One region of the Paenibacillus sp. GCM10027628 genome, then DNA from elsewhere that is predicted to be linked to it. Evidence: riboswitches for the same ligand, from Rfam matches in the RefSeq annotation. Region 1 holds a riboswitch; each other region holds the start of a gene.

Region 1 (6,775 bases):
TCGAGGTCGTTCCGGCCTTTGTCAGCGTAAGCGTATTATTAGTCACTGCCGCACTCACGGTTCCACTGTAGATAATCGCCTGCACGGCCTTCGTCACTTCAATGAATACGATTTGATTATTATACAAACGGACTTTCACTTCATCACCGGCTTGAAGAGCGGAAACGTTCACTTTGGCTCCATTTCGGTAAACGAATACATCCGGGTGCAGCGCATACGTAGACGTGGTACCTGCGCTTGTAATTCTAAGTGTATTGTTGCTAGCGACTGAATTAACGGTACCCGTAATCGTATTATTTCCTTGATCCGGCAATTGACCTCCGGTACGATCCAGCAAAGCTGCAAGTTGCGCCCGTGTTACCGGTTGATTCGGTCTAAACGTATTGTCTTCAAAGCCATCGACCAAACCTTTTTCAATGGCGACCGCTACATAGCCCACAGAGCCCGCGGGAATCTGATTGGCATCTTTAAATGATAACTTCGTATTCATTTTCGCCTTCGCTTGTGCATCCAGCTTCAATGCTTTGACCAACAGCGTAGTTGCCCACAGCCGGTCTCCGGCCTTTTGCGGCTGTACCATATCGTCATTTTCCAAGAACAAATCGTTCTCCAAGGCGACGGCTACATAACCGACCGCCCATGCAGGAATTTGATTGGCGTCTTTAAAATTCAATTTAGTGCTCATTTTCGCTGCAGATTCAGCTTGTGAACGAAGTCCCATCAAGCGTACCGCCGCCGTAATCGCTTCGATTCGCGATACCGTATTATGCGGTTTAAAGGTACCGTCTTCATAGCCTTCGAATACGCGCTTGGATGCTAAGCTTGCAATGTAGCGGATCGCCCATTCCGCGCTTTGTAAATCATCGAAGGTCAGATGAATATCAACTTTGGCATCGAGATTATTACTTTGACCTTTGTTATTCCCCTGAGCCAAAGCCGCCGTACCGCCTCCCATCATCATAGCAACCACGAGACCTGTTGCAACTGCCTTTTTCACAAACAACATCCAGTTCCCTCTCCCTTATTCATAAATTTATCCATGATGACTTTTATACGATAACAATTCGATCCATTGGTTAATTTTGGGAGGGTATGACTATAATTCCCATAAAAATCGTCTCCACAAAACAAAAAAAACGGATCTATCGTTATCAACGATAAATCCGCGTCTTTTGTTTCACACAAAAAACTTTATTTAATTCGGGGCAAGCCCAATCGATTCGTAGGAATAGCAACAGTGTTAGGAAGTTTTCCAACTTTCTCCTTACCTTTGGATATCGCTAGCAATTGCTCGGAAAGCTCCATAAACCATGCCTCATCTCGCGCTGCTAATGCAAGATCAATAAGTATTCTAAGCCGCGAGTCTTCTTTTATTGATATCATGGGCGTTTTTTTAAGTCTGTTAGTAGCCACTTTTACCATAGTACCAACAATTTCTTCGTTATCGGATCTAAGCACATTGACACTAGCGAGATTCTGTATTTCGTGAATCGATTCAATGTATCCCTGGACTAGTTCCCCAGCTTCTGTTCGACCATGCACCCAATCGCCTGTTTCAAAAGTCATCTTCCTACACCACCTGTCAAAAGAAATGAAAAGCTATACTGTAATAATAATATTTACAGTTGTTTTTGTCAAATGTTCGACATTACAATTTCCTGATTTGACTGAGCGACCTCCTATTAAAGCCGTTCGTTTGGGACGAACTTGTCGTGGTTAATCCTCGATCTTAGAGTTACGACTTCAATACCCTCTCGCCACTGCAACGATGATATACATCTTTCCAGCTGTGCAATTGCTGTAAAGGATTTAAACATTCTGAACTGAAAAGAAAAGCCCTTGCTTTCGCAAGGGCGGTAAGAGGGGGATTAGACAGCTCATTCCACAATGGTAAAACTTCGCTGAAAATACGGGTGAATGAAGGAGCTTGTCCCTCAGCTGAAGGCGTTACTGTTTATTAAATCCCTTTTTCGTTACAAAATCTTTCATATGCATTCGCGTCGGCTTGGACAGCATTTTTGCCATTTGACCTGTCCACGTATCCGTTCGTTTACCATTTGTTCGTTCATGGTAGTAAGAGCTAGTTTGTTCGTTGTATTTTACTAATTGTTGTTTGAATACAGCCTCATCTTGTTGATATGTCTCCGAATGGTATACATTATCTAGCGGCAATCGAGGTTTTTTATCCGATTGATTCAATGGATATCCTACAGTTAATCCAAATAAAGGTACGACACGATTCGGCAGTTTTAATAATTGGCTTACTTCTTCTATTTCATTGCGAAGACCACCGATATAACAAATGCCAAGTCCCATTGACTCTGCGGCGATGGCAGCATTTTGGGCAGCAAGCGCGGCATCAATCAATGCGACCATAAATTTTTCAGTACTTTCAAGCGACGTTGTCAAATCCGCTTCTTCCATTTCCCCTGCTACATCATGACGGTGCAAGTCGGCGCAAAAAATAAAGAAATGTCCATTCGCCTCTACGTAGGGCTGATTCCCCGCGAGCTCAGCTAAACGGCGTTTTGTTTCTTTATTTTTCACGCCAATAATCGAGTATGCCTGGATATGGCTGGATGTAGATGCTGCTTGCGCGCATTCCACTATGTAACGAATTTGCTCATCGGTTAATGCCTTATCTTCATATTGACGAATAGAACGATGATTTAAAATGGTTTCAATAACGGTATTCATTTCAATTCTCCTTTCAAATATGTCCATCCCCTGTATCATCCGATACGTCAATCATACTTATTTATACTTGACTGAGCAAATAATTGCTTGATTTTGGAAGGGACAAGACCTGCAAAAATTCACTTCGTGGTAAGCAGCAATTGCGAAACGGCGGTTGCCGCCTTCAACCCGGCAGGGTCTTTGCTGCTGCTCATTGCCGCTAGAATACCGGCTCTCGTACCGGCATCGAGACTAGCCATGATGCTAACCGCTTCCTTGGCGTCCGTATTCATCAGTTCAGTTATTAAGGAAGCTGCGCTCGCCGCAGGCATTTGACTATATGTTTTCGCCAGCTCGTCCACCGGCTGTGGATTGCCGGGTAAGCTGTCCAGTTTCTTTTGAACATCTGCTGCATTGTCAGAACTCACAGGCTGGAAATCCTTAAGCGCCAAGGAGACAGCCGCAGCTTTTTTCGGGTCCATCTTAGCCAAAATGTTCGCGCGCTGTGGCGGCTTCATACCGAGCATATTGAAGACTTCATCTTTGAGTGTCATATTGTCGAGAATCCCCGCAGCCTGGGCTGCCGTCATTGCGGCATATTGACTTGCCGCCGCGTCGGTTTGCTGTTTTAAATCCTCCGCAGGCGCTGAAGCTGGAATACCGTTGAAAGCAGGAGCAGTTGAGCCGGGCTGAGCGCTTGCAGTATTGGTTCCACCGGGAGTTGCGGCAGTTGTTCCTGCGGCAGTTGCGTTGGCTGGACCTGCAGAGCCCGCTCCAGTACTTGTACTTCCGCTTGAGGCAGTTCCTGCCGCAGCTGGAGCTGGAGTCGCCGGCTTCTTAGTAATTACACTTTTTCCTGCCTTCAGGACACTTTCTCCCGCATGGGTGAGTAAACCCGCAAACGTCTCCCCTTTGCCATGATTAATCATATACACACCTGTGCCGACCATCAGCGTTGTAAACAATAATGGAATCAGCCCGAAATATAACAACCTGGCTGTACCGCTTAATTGCATCGACTCTTCTTTTATCTCCATATGTATCATCTCCTACAATTCTATTAATATATGTTCCCAGAAAATAGAAAACAAAAAATCCATCAACAATAAAGATGATGGATGCTTGACGTATCCAACAATTTCGGCAACTCAGCCGCCATAGAAACAAAAGTCCCTTAGGCCTGTAGCTTTGCGCCCTTATCTTTCGATAAGTTTGCCTTTTTCGTTTGTGGGCATGCTGCCTAAATAATTGTACTAATTTTGTTCCTTCTTTTTAATAGCCAACTTAATGCTAGCAGAGCAATAAAAACTGCAATACCAACAACTCCCCATAGCAGCGAACCATGACGAGCACCTGCGTAGATCCCGCTCATCGCAATGGAATATGGTAATATGCCTAAGGCTGTAGTCCAAATGAAATTCCATATTTTAACGTTTATAAGCCCCGCTGCGTAATTAACAAAGTGGTACGGGACAAAAGGAACAAACCGGATCATTAAGAGTCCCAACGTTTCATGTTTCCGCGTATATGCTTCAACTTTCTGCAAAAAAGGCTGAGCCATGTTCCCAAACAATGGCTTCGCAATCCATTTTGTAAGATACAGAGCCCCAACTGCTCCGGCAACGCCACCAATCCAGGCATAAATGCCACCCATGACAGGACCGTAGACTTCCATGAGAATGACAGAAATGAATTCCCCCGGTACAGGAATAATATTGGCAAACGATTGAACAATAATACCGATGATAATGCCAAAAGGACCTATATTTACGATGGTTTCGATTAATCTCTGTGCTTCTCCGGTATGCACAAGGTAAATGTAATAACTGATCAAAGCTGCAATTATGGCTATACTGATTATACTAATGAGCCGGGTACCAGAAAAAGATTTTGGTATTATCAAGTTCGTTGATTCACATCCAGTTTTTTGGAATTTACCTAAAGTATCCGTAGAATCGTTGGTCCTATCACACGGAAAGCGAGACAGATTGATCAATACTGTCCATAACGCTATTTGCAATGGCGGAAGCAGCTTGAGTACGCTGTAGAGTTAACATCCGCCGCTTAACTTCCTCATGAAGAGGTGGAGCGTCAAGAAGCTTTTGAACTTGAGCCGCTAGCTCTCCCACGTTATTGGCGATCGATGCAACTCCTCTTTCGGACAGGAATACGGCGTTTTCTCGCTCTTGACCTGCATACGGTTTAAAGATAAACATTGGAATGCGCATCGAGATCGCTTCGGTCAAGGTGAGCCCTCCTGCTTTCGTAACCATACAAGTTGCTTCTGACATGACTTCTTGCATATTATTTACATACCCGAGAACGTTCAGATTGGGGTACAGCGGAGTAAGGGCATCTAATTTATGCTTAACTTTCTCATTCCTGCCGCATACGACGGTAACTTGAGATTCGTTAATCGCCAATAAAGAAAGTACGATTTCTTCCATATAGCCTGAGATTCCACTGTCACCGGCCATGACTAAAATCGACCTTTTCTTCATATTCGCAGACTTGACCGAACTTATTTCATTAAATTGTTTACGAATGGGAATGCCCGTCACTTCAATGCGGTCTTTCGATAAACCTTTATGGATAAGTTGTTGTTGTAACTCCTCCGTTGCAACATAATACTTGTCGACTTTGGGGTGAAACCAGCGGGAATGCAGCGCATAGTCAGTCAGTACAGTAACGTTATGAATGCCAAAAATCTTGCACACCTCCGGGGTTGCACCAAAAGGGAACGTATTAACAACAGCATCAGGACGCTCATGTTGAATGATTTGCACTAATTTTTTTCTTCCTAAAATGTTTAAGGAACGATTAATGAACGCATCGTGTTCGGCTTCACGGGTAAAATAATAGCTCCAGCCATAATAGTCCAGACCCATTCTGGCCACTTGTGTACTTTTATTATATAAAGAAACGGTGATTGTATTTAACAGAGGATGCCCCTCTTTCATAAGATCAAGCGTAATCACTTCTTTGGCGCCTTGCTTTTCGAATTGTTCCTGCAAAGCATGTGAAGCCTGTAAGTGACCATTTCCATAACTAGCCGTTAAAATTAAAATTTTACGATTCTTGTTCATGAAAGCAACCCTCCTATTCCCTTAATCATAGGCATTAAAGATGAAAGCATTGTGAACCAATTCTTAAATATTTATTAATTCAAATATCGAAAGCCATATTTAAACATTTTTCTTCTCGCCAATTTATGACTTGACTATAGTAGCTTCTTATACTATAGTAAACCCATCGGAATTAACTTAACTGACTCGTCAGTTAATGGAAAGGGGTTTAGGATCTGGCATCATTACTCAATGAAGAACAGCAGCGAGAGCAGATTTTGATGAAAACAGCTTTAGAACTTTTTGCACGCAAAGGGTATCACAATACGAAGATTTCGGACGTGGTCAAAGGCGCAGGCGTGTCGCAAGGAACGTTTTACTGGTATTTTGAAAGTAAAGAGCAGCTCGCGGTCCGCCTGATTGAGAACGGCAAAGAGAAACTGACGCGAGTCATTGAACAAGGCTATCGCAAACATGCAGGCACTGTAGACGATATGGTTCTTTCATCTGCAAGATTGTTGACCGATTTGTTTGAATTCGCTGATCATAACCGGAATTTGATGGCCTTTTTACTTATTAAAGGTCAGGGTGCAGACCCTCCGGTCCGTGAAGCTGTTTCACAAACATGGGTGGCATTCGAGGAAGCCTTCAAGAACAATGTAAACCGGGCCATAGAGTTGGAGATGCTTCCACATTTTGCAGACGTTTCTCTTCGTGTCAATATACTCGTCTCCTTAATTTCAGGCGTCCTTACGAAATGGCTGTTCGGACCTATGCACGATGTCGATTACGCGTCCCCGTACACGCCTTCGCAAATCGCTGAAGAAACGGCCCGATTCGAATTTCGAGGATTATTAGGTTAGCACATTAAATCACATATAGGGGTGTATGAAAGATGAAAATCAAGGTTAAACCATTATTTAAAGCTGCTTCATTGCTCACAATCGTAGGTCTGGCGTTAGTCGGCTGCGGAAAAGCAACCGAAAAACCTGCTGCAAGTCCTGCTGCAGATACGAAAAGCACACCGGCCGTCT
Region 2 (6,775 bases), on a different contig from region 1:
CGATTCACATTCATCCCTGCGTATTTGGCTGCATCGATATTATGACCAACCGCTCGCAGCTCGTAACCTTGCTTTGTTTTCCACAAAATGACGTAGAAGAGAATAGCTGCGATGATCGCGATTAACGTCCCCCAGTGAACCCTGGCATGATTGAGAAGATCGGACAGCCAAGTGATGCTGAGCGACGCCGATTCCTGAATCATGTACGAGCGCTGCTGTTTGGGCTCTAACAGGAATGTATTCACGATATAGTTGGAAAGGAACAATGCGATCCAGTTCAACATAATCGTCGTGATCACCTCATTCACGCCGCGCTTTGCTTTGAGATACCCTGCGATGGCTCCCCAAAGCCCGCCCAGCAAGGCTCCTACGATGACAGCAAGCGGAGCATGGATGATCCATGGAAGTCCGGTCACCTTCACGCCGATGAATGTAGCCCCTGTCATCCCCATCATCACTTGCCCTTCAGCACCGATGTTGAATAGGCCCGTCCGGAAGGCAAAGGCAACCGATAATCCCGTTAAAATAAGCGGTGTGATGGCACGAACAGCTTCACCTATATCATAAGAACTGCCGAAGATTTGGGAGAAAAGCGAGCCATATGCGGCAATCGGGTTATACCCTCCGGCAAGCATGACGAGCCCTCCGAATATTAAACCGAGTATAATCGCTACAATCGGATTGACCGCTGATTCACTTGTAAAAATTCTGGCGACCTTATTCATGAGCAGCTCCCTTCCCAGTGCGCTTACTACCGGCCATCAGCAGCCCGATCTCCTGATCATTTGTTTCTTGCGGCAGTACCTCTCCCACAATCTGTCCTTCGTAGATGACCGCAATTCGGTCAGACACGTTCATAATCTCGTCCAATTCAAAAGAAATCAACAGCACCGCTTTGCCTTTGTTCCGCTGCTCGATCAATTGACGATGCACGAACTCAATCGCTCCAACGTCCAATCCGCGTGTAGGCTGCGCGGCGATCAAAAGGTTCGGGTTCTTGTAGATTTCCCTGGCAATGATCGCTTTTTGCTGATTGCCTCCTGACAAGGAACGCGCCTTGTTATAGATACTTGGCGTTCTAACGTCAAACTGCTTAATCAGCGCCTCGGCATGGCGATCGATCGCCTCGTAGTTCAAGAATCCGCCTCGGTTATATTCAGGGTGAAAATACGTTTCCAACACCATGTTTTCGCTCATTGAGAAATCCAAAACCAATCCATGCTTGTGGCGATCTTCCGGAATATGGGATAAGCCCGCTTCCGAAATCTCCCTTGGCGAATGGTTCGTAATGTTATTGCCCATCAGCAGAACGCGCCCGCTATCCACTGAACGCAAGCCGGTTAAAGCCTCAATCAGCTCGCTTTGTCCATTGCCGTCCACACCGGCGATGCCGAGAATTTCTCCGGCTTTCACCTCAAAGTTAAGCCCCTTCAATGCAGGTAACCCTTGTTGATTACGCGCTACAAGATCCTGGACCTGAAGAACAGGTTCGCCCAGCTTCGCTTCCTGCTTGACTACCTTAAACGATACATCGCGTCCGACCATCTTTTCCGCCAAAATCTGCGGATTGGCCGTGGACGTCGAAAGTGTGTCGATAACCTTGCCCCGGCGAATGATCGTCACGGTATCGGCAATCTCCATAATCTCCTTGAGCTTATGGGTAATGAGGATAATCGACTTGCCCTCTTTAACCAGATTGCGCATGATTTCGATAAGTTCGCTGATTTCCTGCGGCGTTAGAACAGCAGTAGGCTCATCAAAAATGAGAATGTCCGCACCGCGATACAGCGTTTTCAAGATTTCCACACGCTGTTGCATACCAACGGAAATATCCTCGATTTTCGCTTTCGGATCGACGCGGAGACCGTACTGTTCGGACAGCTTGCGTACCTTCTCTTGCGCGGTGCGGAAGTCCACGTTAATGCCTTTTTTGGGCTCCATGCCTAAAATAATATTTTCGGTCACGGTAAAAGGTTGAACGAGCTTGAAATGCTGATGCACCATGCCGATCCCAAGATCAATAGCACGGTTCGGACTGTCGATGTTGACTTCTTTGCCATGCACCTTGATGAAACCTTCATCAGGCTGATACAAGCCGAACAAGATGTTCATTAATGTTGATTTGCCGGCGCCATTCTCACCAAGAAGGGCATGAATCTCGCCTTTTTTGAGCTTTAGGCTGATCGAATCGTTGGCGACAATGCCAGGGAATCGCTTCGTAATGTTGCTCAGCTCAACAACAGGGGTTAATTCACTCATCAGATCACCCTACGGATCAATTTTTAGATGTATGTTCCAAAAAAACCTCTTCTAACTAAAGAACAAGGCTAGTTTATGCAACTAGCCTTGTTTCTACTAAAACACGCTTAGTGTTACTTTGCTTCTGTGCGATATGGCAACAATTATGGTGCTGGAGTTTCAGGTACTTTGATTTCGCCGCTGATGATTTTCGCTTTGTACTCATCCACTTTTTTCAAGATGTCTGCAGTTACGTTTTTCTTGGATGTGTCAGGAAGACCTACGCCATCATCTTTAAGCCCAAGAACAACCGTTTTGCCACCTTGGAATTTGTTGTCGATGATATCTTTGGATACGCGAGTAACCGCTTGGTCAACGCGTTTCATCATGGAAGTCAGTGTTACATCGTCACCAAATTCTAGGGATTGGTCTTTATCTACACCGATAACCCATACTTTTTTACCGTTTTTAGCGCGGTCTTTGGCTTCGTTAAATACACCGTTACCTGTGGAACCCGCGGCATGGAAAATAATGTCAGCGCCATCGTTGTAGATCGTTGCTGCCGCTGCTTTACCAAGGTCAGGCTTGTCGAATGCGCCTGTGTAGTTGATTTGAATTTTCGCGTTAGGATTAACAGCTTTAACCCCTGCTACGAAACCAGCTTCAAAACGTTTGATAACCGGGATGTCGATACCGCCGACAAAACCGATTTTGTTCGTTTTCGTTGTCAGACCTGCTACCACACCAACGAGGTAGGAGCCTTCTTGCTCGGAGAAAGTAACGGACTCTACGTTAGGAGCGTCAACCACGTTATCGATAATCGCCAATTTAGCGTTAGGGTTTTGCGTTGCTACTGTTTTCAACGAGTCACCCATCAAGAAACCGATACCCCAAGTCAAGTTGTATCCGTCTTTAACGAATTTGTTCAAGTTCGGCGTGTAGTCCGCATCGCTTTTGCTTTCGAGGTTTTTCACATTAACGCCCGTTTGTTTCTCAAGGGCTTTCAAACCTTCCCAAGCGCTTTGGTTAAAGGATTTATCGTTTACACCACCGATATCCGTAACCATACCGATTTTGAAATCTTTGCCGCTGTTATTGCTAGGAGCTGTCGATGCTGCAGCAGTTGCTGCCGCGGTAGCTCCTGGAGTTGCTGATGCTGCAGGCTTAGTTTCGTCTTTCTTCGCGCAACCTGTGAGCGCCATTGCCGTAACCGTTACAGCCATAAGAGCTGTAGAAAGCACTTTCTTCATTGTTTTTACCCCCATCATATTAATTTTACCTTTACCATGGAGTTCCACATTGTAGTATGACCACGATAAACGAAATTATGTAAGACCTTGCATGTACAATTGTAACATTAAAAGGCCTAGGAGAAAAGTAGGTTCCCCTAGGAATATCATAATTCGTGACGTCATACAAGCCGGCATATTTCGTTTGTCATTCTCAACAATATAGGTTCCAAGCACCAAGTATTTATTATACTACCTGTGGTCAATAAAATCTACGTGGCCACTTGGACGACATTTTCTTTCATTAGCTTTAGGAACTCCGTAGGATGTAAAGGTCCGCCGAACAGTTCCCCTTGTACTTCCGTGCACTGCAAATGCTGCAAATGCTCCAATTGCGCTTTCGTTTCAACACCTTTGGCGATCAGATTCAGCCCCAAACGATGGGCCATTCGAATAATGGCCGCAGCTAACGCCTGATTCTCGTCATCGTCGGGAAGATCCCTCACCAACGCGCTATCGAGCTTCACGCTGTCCATCGGCATTCCCTCCATACCGGAACGCGTAAACAATCCGATGCACAAATCGTCCATTGCAACGCGGACTCCCAGTGCTTTTAATTGCCTTAGCTTCTCCCCCGCCTCTTGAACGCTGGAAGTAGAAATACTTTCTGTCAGATCGATTTCAACACGTTTTGGGTCCATACCCGTTTCTTTCAAAATGGCATCCAGCTTATCGATAAGAAACGGATCTTCGAATTGAACAGAAGTGATGCCGACTGTCAATCGGAGCGGCGGATAGCCGGAATCCTGCCAGCTTCTCACCTGCATGCAGGCGTTGCGCAGCATCCAATGGCCTATAGGGATCATAAGGCCGGTTTCGTCAGCGATCTTTCTCCAATTCAGACCGTATACAGATTGAGGCCCCCCCTTGCTCCAAGAAAGTACGGCCTCCACGCCTTTTAGTTCTCTTGTTGCCAATTCATATTGAGGCTGATACCGCAATTCAAAATGTTCATGCTGCAGCGATAACCGCAGCTCTTTTTCCAAATATGCTTTGCCTGCCAGCATTGCATCGATATCTGAGGCGTAGAATTGGAAGTGATTGTGCCCCCGCTCCTTTGCCGCGTACATCGCTTCATCCGCCCGTTCCATGAGCTGCTCCGGCGTATCGCCGTCCATCGGATATAAGGCAATCCCCATACTCGCTGTCACCGATACAGGCGTACCCTCGAGAATAAAAGGCTCCTCCAACTCCGCTTGAATGCGGGCCGCTACAACTCTAACATCTTCGGGCTTCGCCATATATTCCAGCAAAATGGTGAATTCGTCCCCGCCTTGCCGAAACACCGTGTCAGCTCCCCGTAAGCAGCTTACCAAGCGCTGGCCCGCCTGCCGGATCAATTGATCGCCGCAAGCATGACCCAGAGTATCGTTCACGCCTTTGAAGCGGTCCATATCCAGGAACATCACCGCCACCAGCTGCTCGCGACGCTTTGCTTGCAGCAGTGCGCGTTCCAGACGATCCTGGAACAGCCGACGGTTCGGCAAGCCGGTCAAGGCGTCATGGTAGGCCATATGTGTCATTTCATTCATTTGCTCTTCAACCTGCTGCTTTGTTTTCAATAACAAACGCACGCGAAAAGCAATGAGCAAGCAAATGACGACTTGAACCGTTAGCGCGATCAGCACACGAGGTTGAAATGAAAATGAAGCGGCTGCAAGCAGATTAACCGTCAACAAACAGACGCTAAATAAGCCGATATATGCCCAAACATATACTTTCATATGCTGCGCCCATTTTGAAGACTTTATGCCCTTCATGCTTGGATCCTCCTAAATTTAGTAAAACTTTCTCGTAAGCATTGGCTGCGTTTTCAACAAGCCAAAATAAAAAGCTATTCCGAAGCGGAATAGCCGTTAGGTGTACTAGCTGCATAGGTAGAATTGTGACCTCTCGGCAGCCCAGCCATCATAGTTGCAAAGCAACGTTAGATCTGAGGCTTTGCGCCCTTATCTTTCGACAAGTTTGCCTTTTGAGAAATATGGATATGGAAATTTTTGTAGCTCATTTACTATAGCATATTCATAGGTGGTTGGCTAATAGATTCTAGTTTAAATCAACAAATTAAATAGCTTCGGATCCTTATTAATTTCGATGTAACCATAATCTTTTCGAGAGAGACGTTCGATCAGCCCGTCGTAGTCGTCCTTGTTTTTGAGCTCGATTCCGACCAGTGCCGGAGCGTCGTCCCGGTTATTTTTCTTCGTGTACTCGAATCGGGTGATATCGTCGGTCGGCCCCAACACTTCCTCGAGAAATTCACGCAAAGCCCCTGCCCGCTGAGGGAAATTGAGGATAAAATAGTGCTTCAACCCTTCATAGATAAGCGATCTCTCTTTGATCACCTGCATCCGCTCGATATCGTTGTTGCCGCCGCTAATGATGCAGACCACATTCTTGCCGCGTATTTGCTCCCGATAGGCATCCAGCGCCGCAACCGGCAAAGCGCCTGCAGGCTCGATGACGATGGCATTGTTGTTATACAGTTCAAGAATCGTGGTGCACTCCTTGCCGGAAGGAATGACTACAATATCCTCAAGCGCGTCTTTGCAAATGTCAAAAGTGAGCTGGCCCACTTGCTTCACAGCCGCACCGTCGACGAACTTGTCGATCGTGGACAATGTTACAACATGTCCCTGGCGAAGCGATTCGGACATGCTGTCGGCCCCCTCGGGCTCAGCGCCAACGATTCGCGTTTGCGGGGAAACGCTCTTTACAAACGTAGATACACCCGCTACCAGACCGCCGCCGCCAATCGTCGCGAAGATATAGTCCGGGCTCTCGGGCATTTGATTCATAATCTCAAGCCCTACGGTGCCTTGGCCGGCAATCGTGCGAACATCGTCAAACGGATGAATGAACACTTTGTTTTCCTTTTCGCAATAAGCTTTGGCTTGCGCCGAGGAGTCGTCGAACGTATCACCTGTCAGGATCACCTCGACAAACGAGCCTCCGAACAGCTTCACCTGGGATATTTTTTGACGGGGCGTCGTGGTCGGCATAAAAATTTTGCCCTCGATACCGAGCTGCTTACAGGAGTAAGCCACACCCTGCGCGTGATTCCCCGCGCTTGCGCAAACAACGCCCGCCTCGCGCTCTTCCGGAGATAAGCTTTGAATCACATTGTAAGCTCCGCGAATTTTAAAAGACCGTACGACCTGCATATCTTCACGTTTGAGATAAACGTTGCATTCATATAAATTGGACAGAAGCTCATTACGCTGCAAAGGCGATGGCTCGATCACACG
Region 3 (6,775 bases), on a different contig from region 1:
GCCCGCCGTTCCGTAGCGGCCGAAAAGGGCGCTACAGAAAATTAATGCTGCTACAGCAGCATGTTTTCGCCATAATTCTGCCCCGGACCTCGCAAGCCGCGCCACCAAATCAGCTTGCTTTTCTGCCGTTCAAGCGCTGCATCGCCTTGTCTTATCCGCAGGTCTGACCCCCGCCCCGACTTAGGTCTAGGTTTAAAAACCGTCGCGGGTCCGTTTTGGGCAGTCTCGTTTTTACCTAAAATAAAGACATGAACAAGAGCACAACACACGAAAGGCGGTGACGAAAAACGATGAAAAAAAACACAGGCTTGGCATTTCTGCTGATCGCATTTGGTGCGCTGATCTTACTACACAAAATCGGCATCCACACGGGACCATTCATTGGCTCGATTATGGCTTACGTAATTCCGCTCGCTATGGTGGGTCTAGGTTATGTAGGAATCAAAAACGGCAGTAAATTCGGATGGATCATCGCAGGACTCGGTACCATTATCCTGCTTGGTAAATTAGCCGGTTGGATCGTAATCCTACTTGCAATCGGGTTAATCGCTTACGGATTCTCGTTGTTGTCGAATAGAACGCGAGTGTAAGCACAGTAACACAAGGTATCGAAATGTATCGCAAGGTATCGCAATGTAATGCAATACAGAGATTGAAAAAGGTGGTATGAGAGATGAGCCTGCTTAGGCGTATGAGAGACATTACCGTAGCAACACTGAATGAACATTTGGAACGGTCGGAAGATCCGGTTCGGTTGATTGATCAATACTTATCCGCTACTCGCGAGCAGCTGCAACAATCCGAAAAGCTGTACCAGCAATGCGTCAGCCACGCGGCGGCGCTCCGGCAGCAGTATCTGACTGCGCTGGAAACGAAAGAAAAGCGCGAGCATCAAGCGATGCTTGCTCTGAAAGCCGGCGAAGAACAGATGGCACGGATTGTGCTTCAAGAGAAGCTGCAAGCCGAAGAAAAAAGCGAGCAATATCACGAGCTGTATGAACAGGCGAAGCAGTCCATCCTTGATCTGGATGAAGAACTGCAGCAAATGAAAGCCGATTACAAAGAAGTGGCAGACAAACGCAGCTACTACCTGGCGCGAATGGAATCCGCCCGCTTGCAGCAAAGACTGCATGCCCGGATGAGCAGTGTGACGCAGGATGCGACACCACGCATGTTCGGCCGCCTGGAGGAGCGCGTATCCGATATGGAGCTGCATGCTAGAACGCTCCGCGATGTAAGACGCATGAGCCGTGAAAGCTACTATGCGGCGGGTAACCCGGCAGTAGACGCTGAAATGGAAGCACTACGCAAAAAATTGAATAGCTAAAGAGATTCTGTGAAATTAGGAGGGATAGCACAATCATGAGCAAACTTTATCGCTCACGAAGAGATAAAAAAGTTACCGGACTATGCGGCGGACTAGCCGAAACGATGAATGTAGATGCAACGTTGTTACGCCTGCTGGTTGTCATTACGACATTTTTCACTGGAGGCACGGTCATTTTCATCTATTTCCTAGCTGCGGTTGTCATTCCGAAAGAACCTGGCTTTGATCAGCCGCCATATGATCCTTATGCAGGCGGATATGGCCGACATGCTTATAATGGCGGCGGCTGGCAGCCCCACAAGCCTCATCATACAGGTCCGGCAGCTAGCAACTTTAACACAGCTTCAACTTATGATGCTGCTAAAACCAATAACATTGATGAAATGATGAAAGATATCGAAAAGAAAGCTTTGCAAAGAGAAGTTGAAGAATTAAGAGCCAAAGTCGCTCGCTACGAAACTACTAACGATACTAATAAAAAGGACGTGTAAACAATGGGAGTATTTACAAGAATGAAAGATATGACGAAAGCATCGATTCACGAGGTATTAGATAAAATCGAAGATCCGATCGTTATGCTTAATCAGTACTTACGGGACATGGAACAAGAAATTGCGCAAGCCGAAGTGACTGTTGCCAGACAAATCGCCAATGAGCGCAAGCTGAAACAGCGCCTGGAAGAATCCGTACGCCTTGTAGCCGATCGCGAAGCAAAAGCGGCAGCAGCGCTGAAAAACGGTCAAGAAGCAATTGCCCGCCAAGCTTTGGAAGAAAAACTATATCATGAAGATAAAATTGTTGAATACACAGATATGCATGCAGGATCCAAAGCACAAGCGGATGAGCTGACTCAACAGCTGCACGAAATGAAAGATGAGTTCTACAAAATGCGCAATAAGCGCAACGAACTCGTAAGCCGTGCCCAACTGGCTAAAGCGAAAAAGCAAATGGCTCAAGTTTCCTACAACGGTGTGATCGAAAGCGGCAACGCATCCCGCGGCTTCCAACGCATGGAAGAGAAAATCATGCAGATGGAAGTGGAAGCGGAAATCGCCCGCAAGCCTTATGTGCCTGCAGGTTCCATCAACAACTACACACCAGTTGATGTCGCGAAACAAGCTAAAGTTGACGAGCAGTTGAACCTGCTCAAAGAAAAATTAACCGGCAGCGCTGCCGAGTAATGACTAAACTTTTATCGAAGTATAATCATGAAGCGCGACCGCTTTGAGCGGTAAGTTTAGACGCCGATCGAGCAAAGCTCGATGCGGACGAATTTTGATGAGAAGCTCCTCCTAGAGAGGGGCTTTTTTCGTGTTTTCTTATATATTGCATCATGGTGCTTTAGACATCAAAGACCTACTTCAAGACTAAGTTGGATGCTATGCAATAGGGGATCCACTATTTAACAAATCAAAGAGACTTAGAGGGAAGTCCCGACAAATTATTGAAATTTTCCACAACTTGATGCCTATTGCTATATCTAAGGGTCTATTACAGCGTATTGCTTTTGATATAGGCATGGTCGAATTATGTTATCAGAAAATTGAGGAAATAGGACGATTCCAAGCCGATCCGTTCGTAAGCTAAGATGAACACATAAATCGATTTCCCGACATGCTTCGCGGAATCTCGATAAAGGCAAACCCGGCGAAAGCCGGCGACGCAAAGCTATAGGGGCTAAAGTGCGAAAGTGCTATGCCAGCCAGCTACCGAAAGATTACGGGGGGAGTCTGTCTTCAATCCCCACCTTTCGGCAAAGGCGGGGATTTTTTATTTAGGAGGTGGAAGAGGTTGAAGCTGGTGAACCTGAATACAGGAGAGATCCTGGCTGAGCAGGTAACGGAAGCCCGGACGTTTGCACGCAGACTAAAGGGACTTATGTTTACGAAAGCTTTGCAACAGGCAGCCTGTCTTCATATTGAGCCCTGTCGTTCGATTCATACGTTCTTTATGAACTATGCGATTGATGTCCTGCATCTGGATCGTAATTACACAATTGTAGGGATTGAAAGCCGCGTAGAGCCTGGCCGCATGGGCGCGGTCATCAAGAACACCGCATCAGTAATCGAGCTGCCGGCGGGCAGCCTAGCGCAGACACGTACGCAAATCGGACAAGCTGTCCAATTCCAGTAAACAAAAGGAGCGATTTTATTATGTTGAACAAAATTAAAGGTCTTATCGTAGAAGAGCAAGGACAAGGGATGACAGAGTATGGCTTGGTGCTTGGCGTTATCGCGGTGGGTGTAGTTGGCATTTTGGTTGCTTTGAGAGGAAAAATTTTAACTCTGTTTCAAAAAGTTAATACGGATCTCGGTACTGCAACTAATACTCCATAATGATTATTTCCTACTCGTTATAGATGGGGAGTTTATGCAGCATAATATGCATTCTTTTAAAGGAGCGACTTTATGATGATGAACAAGATTAAAAGTCTTATCGTAGAAGAGCAAGGACAAGGGATGACAGAGTATGGCTTGGTGCTTGGCGTTATCGCGGTGGGTGTGGTTGGAATTCTGATTGCCTTGAGAGGCAAGATAATGACTCTGTTTGAAAAAGTGAATACGGATCTTGGCAACGCAACGAATGCTCCATAATCATGATATCCTTCTCACTTTAGAAGGGGTGTTTATATGCAAGACAAATTTATGAGTTTCTGTGCGAGTGAGAACGGGCAAGGCGTGACAGAGTATAGTCTAGTCCTATCTTTGATTGCGGTTGGTGTCATTACAATCCTTGTAAGCTTCCATCAAAAGATTGAAACGATTTTTCAAAATGGTGTAGGTAAAATCAATAATGCAATCAAAGATAATGGACTCATCAATTAGAGTATACATCTATTACGCTCCTTCATAGAGCATAGCAAACATTCAATTAAAGGGTCTTACGTTTCTCGGAACGTTAGACTCTTTTTTAAAATCAGAGGTTCGGAGGCAATCATGATTGTACTGGATGGCATACTAATTCTGATTCTTGCCACTTGTGTTGTTACGGATCTAAAGTCTCGCAAAATCTACAATATGGTCACCTTTCCGGGCATTCTCTTGGCGTTTATCCTGCATGGTCTCATTGACGGTATTGGCGGACTGGGAAATGCGGCACTTGGATTTGCTGTTGGAGGGGGAGTACTTTTGATTCCATATCTGCTAGGAGGAATGGGTGCTGGAGACGTGAAGCTGCTTGCGCTTGTCGGTGCCTTCAAAGGCATGACATTTGTACTGCTTACTTCCGTCTATATGGCGCTTATCGGCGGCGTGATCGCACTGGTACTCCTCCTATTAAGGAAGCGCGTTCGCGAGATACTGAAAAGAATTTTGTTCTCCATGCTGCTTTTAAGATATGGGGTGAAAATGTCTCCAGCTTCGAGTGATGATACCGCAACTTCTACGTATCCATATGGGGTTGCCATCGCAGGCGGCTCGGTGTTGAGTTTATGGCTTAAAGGATGGGGATTCGTATGATCAAAGACGAACGGGGGCAGTCGCTAACTGAGTTTGCCGTCATTCTTCCGATATTTTTGTTGCTTGTATGCGGCATATTCGATTTCGGGAGGCTGATGTATGCCTATATGAATATGAACAATGCAGCTCAAGAAACAGTGAGGCTCGGTGGGCTTGGTAAAAAAGATGCAGAAATGACTGCCTTTGCTGCGAACTATGTGCATCTGGGCGATCAAAGCAAATTGAAAGTTACGATCTCTCCGAAGGATACGACCCGTCATTCCGGAGACTATGTCACTGTTAAACTGGAATATCCCCTAACATTTATGACACCCGTCATCTCTAAGCTGCTTCCTGCTCCGACCGTTAAAGCTGCTTCGACGATAAGAGTTGAATAGGAGGCTAAGTGTGGAACACATCGGTATACTTGAAAAGTTAAAGCGCTGCATCACAAAGCAGGATGGAAACGTATCCGTATTGGTTGCGTTTGTTTTAGTCGTTTTAATGGGCATGACGGCTATTGTGGTAGAAGGTGGCATGTTATATGCAGTCAAAATGCACCTGCAGAAGACAGCGAACGCAACGGTTCTATCAGGTGCGCAAGAGCTGACTGCCACTGAGCAGAATGTTCGCAGTGTAGCAGATATAGTACTGAATGATCATGGAGAAAGTTCAAGTCTGGTAAAGCTAACCACTACTATGAAAGACCGAACCACCGCAGTTCTGAAGAAAGACGTGGATGTGCATTTCGCCAAAGTACTTGGTATTGATAAGATACCGATTAGCGTGAAAGCAACAGCAAAGATTGAGGCGATGGGTGCCGCGATGGGTGCCGCGCCGATCGGAATCGACCAATCCGTTCAATTGACATATGGCCAAGAATATCACCTAAAGGTCGACCAAACGGGATCCTCGACCGGCAACTTCGGAATTATTGCATTGGGAGCTCCGGGTGCCAGCACCTACGAGACCAACCTGACTTATGGCTATCAAAGTATGCTCTCTGTCGGGGATGTCGTTGATACACAGACAGGGAATATAGCTGGAAGTACGAGAGATGCGGTGCAGGCGAGAATAAACAGAAGCCCTTATCCGCCAGGCGATTACAGTCACCGCGATGATTCGCGTATTCTGCTGGTTCCGGTATATAAGCCCTATAACTATTCTGGCGGACAAATCAAGCAAATCCAGATCACCGGATTCGCATATTTCTATATTACTGCACCTATGGACTACAATACCAAGGAAGTCATCGGTATATTCATAGAACGTACGGGAACCGGATTTACCAAACCAGGGGCCGTAAACCGCGGCGCCTATGCTATTAAACTTTCAGAGTAGGTGACATCGATGAGATCGAAAATTATTTTAATTGCGGCACTCATTATGGGACTAGTGACGACTTTTCTATTTTTCAATTATATGAAACAGTTTGATCATGCGAAGGCGGCCAATGGAAATATGGTCGGTGTCGTGGTTGCTAAGCAGCAAATTAAGAGAAATCAGAAAATGCAAGCCGACATGTTGGAGATTAAGCAAGTACCGTCGCTAAGCGTTCATCCGCAGTCACTCAAAACCATCCAACAAGCTGAAGGCAAGTTTGCAGACGCAACGCTCGAAGCTGGGGAGGTTCTGCTGGGCAATCACGTGAAGGCAAGTAAAGACGAATCGGCTGTAGTTGCTAAGAAAATACAGAACGGATACCGAGCTGTCTCGGTAGGCGTTAATATTGTGCAATCCGTATCGAACCTCATCGAACCGGATGATTATGTGGATGTCATCGTTACGATTCCTCCAAAGGATGGAAATGATAAGCTGCTTGAATCATCTACGGTACTGCTTGAAAACATTCATGTGCTTGCCGTCGGCCGGAGGATGGTCGAAACAGACAGCGAGCATCCCTATGCGGAGTATGCAACAGTAACGCTGGAAGTGAAGCCGGAGGACGTTCCGAAGCTGGTTAATACGAACGATCGTTTCAAAGTTAGCCTGTCATTGCATAGCAGAGTCA

Evidence for each region. Region 1 has a riboswitch for cyclic di-GMP ahead of ACFQZT_RS33405 (hypothetical protein). Riboswitches for the same ligand answer to the same signal wherever they lie in the genome.
Region 2: it holds a riboswitch for cyclic di-GMP, as region 1 does, so the genes downstream of both, ACFQZT_RS08135 (putative bifunctional diguanylate cyclase/phosphodiesterase) here and ACFQZT_RS33405 (hypothetical protein) in region 1, are expected to answer to the same signal.
Region 3: it holds a riboswitch for cyclic di-GMP, as region 1 does, so the genes downstream of both, ACFQZT_RS22375 (DUF192 domain-containing protein) here and ACFQZT_RS33405 (hypothetical protein) in region 1, are expected to answer to the same signal.

Annotation. Positions count from the first base shown of each region.
Region 1 is NZ_JBHTHA010000084.1:37,769-44,543, reverse strand. Features, by position in the region: gene ACFQZT_RS33420 (S-layer homology domain-containing protein) at 1-1,006, opposite strand, end outside; gene ACFQZT_RS33415 (IDEAL domain-containing protein) at 1,192-1,566, opposite strand; gene nfsA (oxygen-insensitive NADPH nitroreductase) at 1,948-2,697, opposite strand; gene ACFQZT_RS33405 (hypothetical protein) at 2,817-3,713, opposite strand; cyclic di-GMP riboswitch class I at 3,816-3,903, opposite strand; gene ACFQZT_RS33400 (TVP38/TMEM64 family protein) at 3,917-4,579, opposite strand; gene ACFQZT_RS33395 (MGDG synthase family glycosyltransferase) at 4,644-5,762, opposite strand; gene ACFQZT_RS33390 (TetR/AcrR family transcriptional regulator) at 6,023-6,604, shown strand; gene ACFQZT_RS33385 (transporter substrate-binding domain-containing protein) at 6,637-6,775, shown strand, end outside.
Region 2 is NZ_JBHTHA010000004.1:71,606-78,380, forward strand. Features, by position in the region: gene ACFQZT_RS08120 (ABC transporter permease) at 1-725, opposite strand, end outside; gene ACFQZT_RS08125 (ABC transporter ATP-binding protein) at 718-2,259, opposite strand; gene ACFQZT_RS08130 (BMP family lipoprotein) at 2,403-3,488, opposite strand; gene ACFQZT_RS08135 (putative bifunctional diguanylate cyclase/phosphodiesterase) at 3,740-5,287, opposite strand; cyclic di-GMP riboswitch class I at 5,420-5,507, opposite strand; gene ilvA (threonine ammonia-lyase IlvA) at 5,579-6,775, opposite strand, start outside.
Region 3 is NZ_JBHTHA010000035.1:259-7,033, forward strand. Features, by position in the region: gene ACFQZT_RS22355 (LiaF transmembrane domain-containing protein) at 291-590, shown strand; gene ACFQZT_RS22360 (PspA/IM30 family protein) at 674-1,327, shown strand; gene ACFQZT_RS22365 (PspC domain-containing protein) at 1,363-1,818, shown strand; gene ACFQZT_RS22370 (PspA/IM30 family protein) at 1,822-2,508, shown strand; cyclic di-GMP riboswitch class I at 2,955-3,041, shown strand; gene ACFQZT_RS22375 (DUF192 domain-containing protein) at 3,128-3,460, shown strand; gene ACFQZT_RS22380 (Flp family type IVb pilin) at 3,481-3,663, shown strand; gene ACFQZT_RS22385 (Flp family type IVb pilin) at 3,736-3,921, shown strand; gene ACFQZT_RS22390 (Flp family type IVb pilin) at 3,958-4,152, shown strand; gene ACFQZT_RS22395 (A24 family peptidase) at 4,264-4,785, shown strand; gene ACFQZT_RS22400 (TadE/TadG family type IV pilus assembly protein) at 4,782-5,162, shown strand; gene ACFQZT_RS22405 (pilus assembly protein TadG-related protein) at 5,173-6,105, shown strand; gene cpaB (Flp pilus assembly protein CpaB) at 6,115-6,775, shown strand, end outside.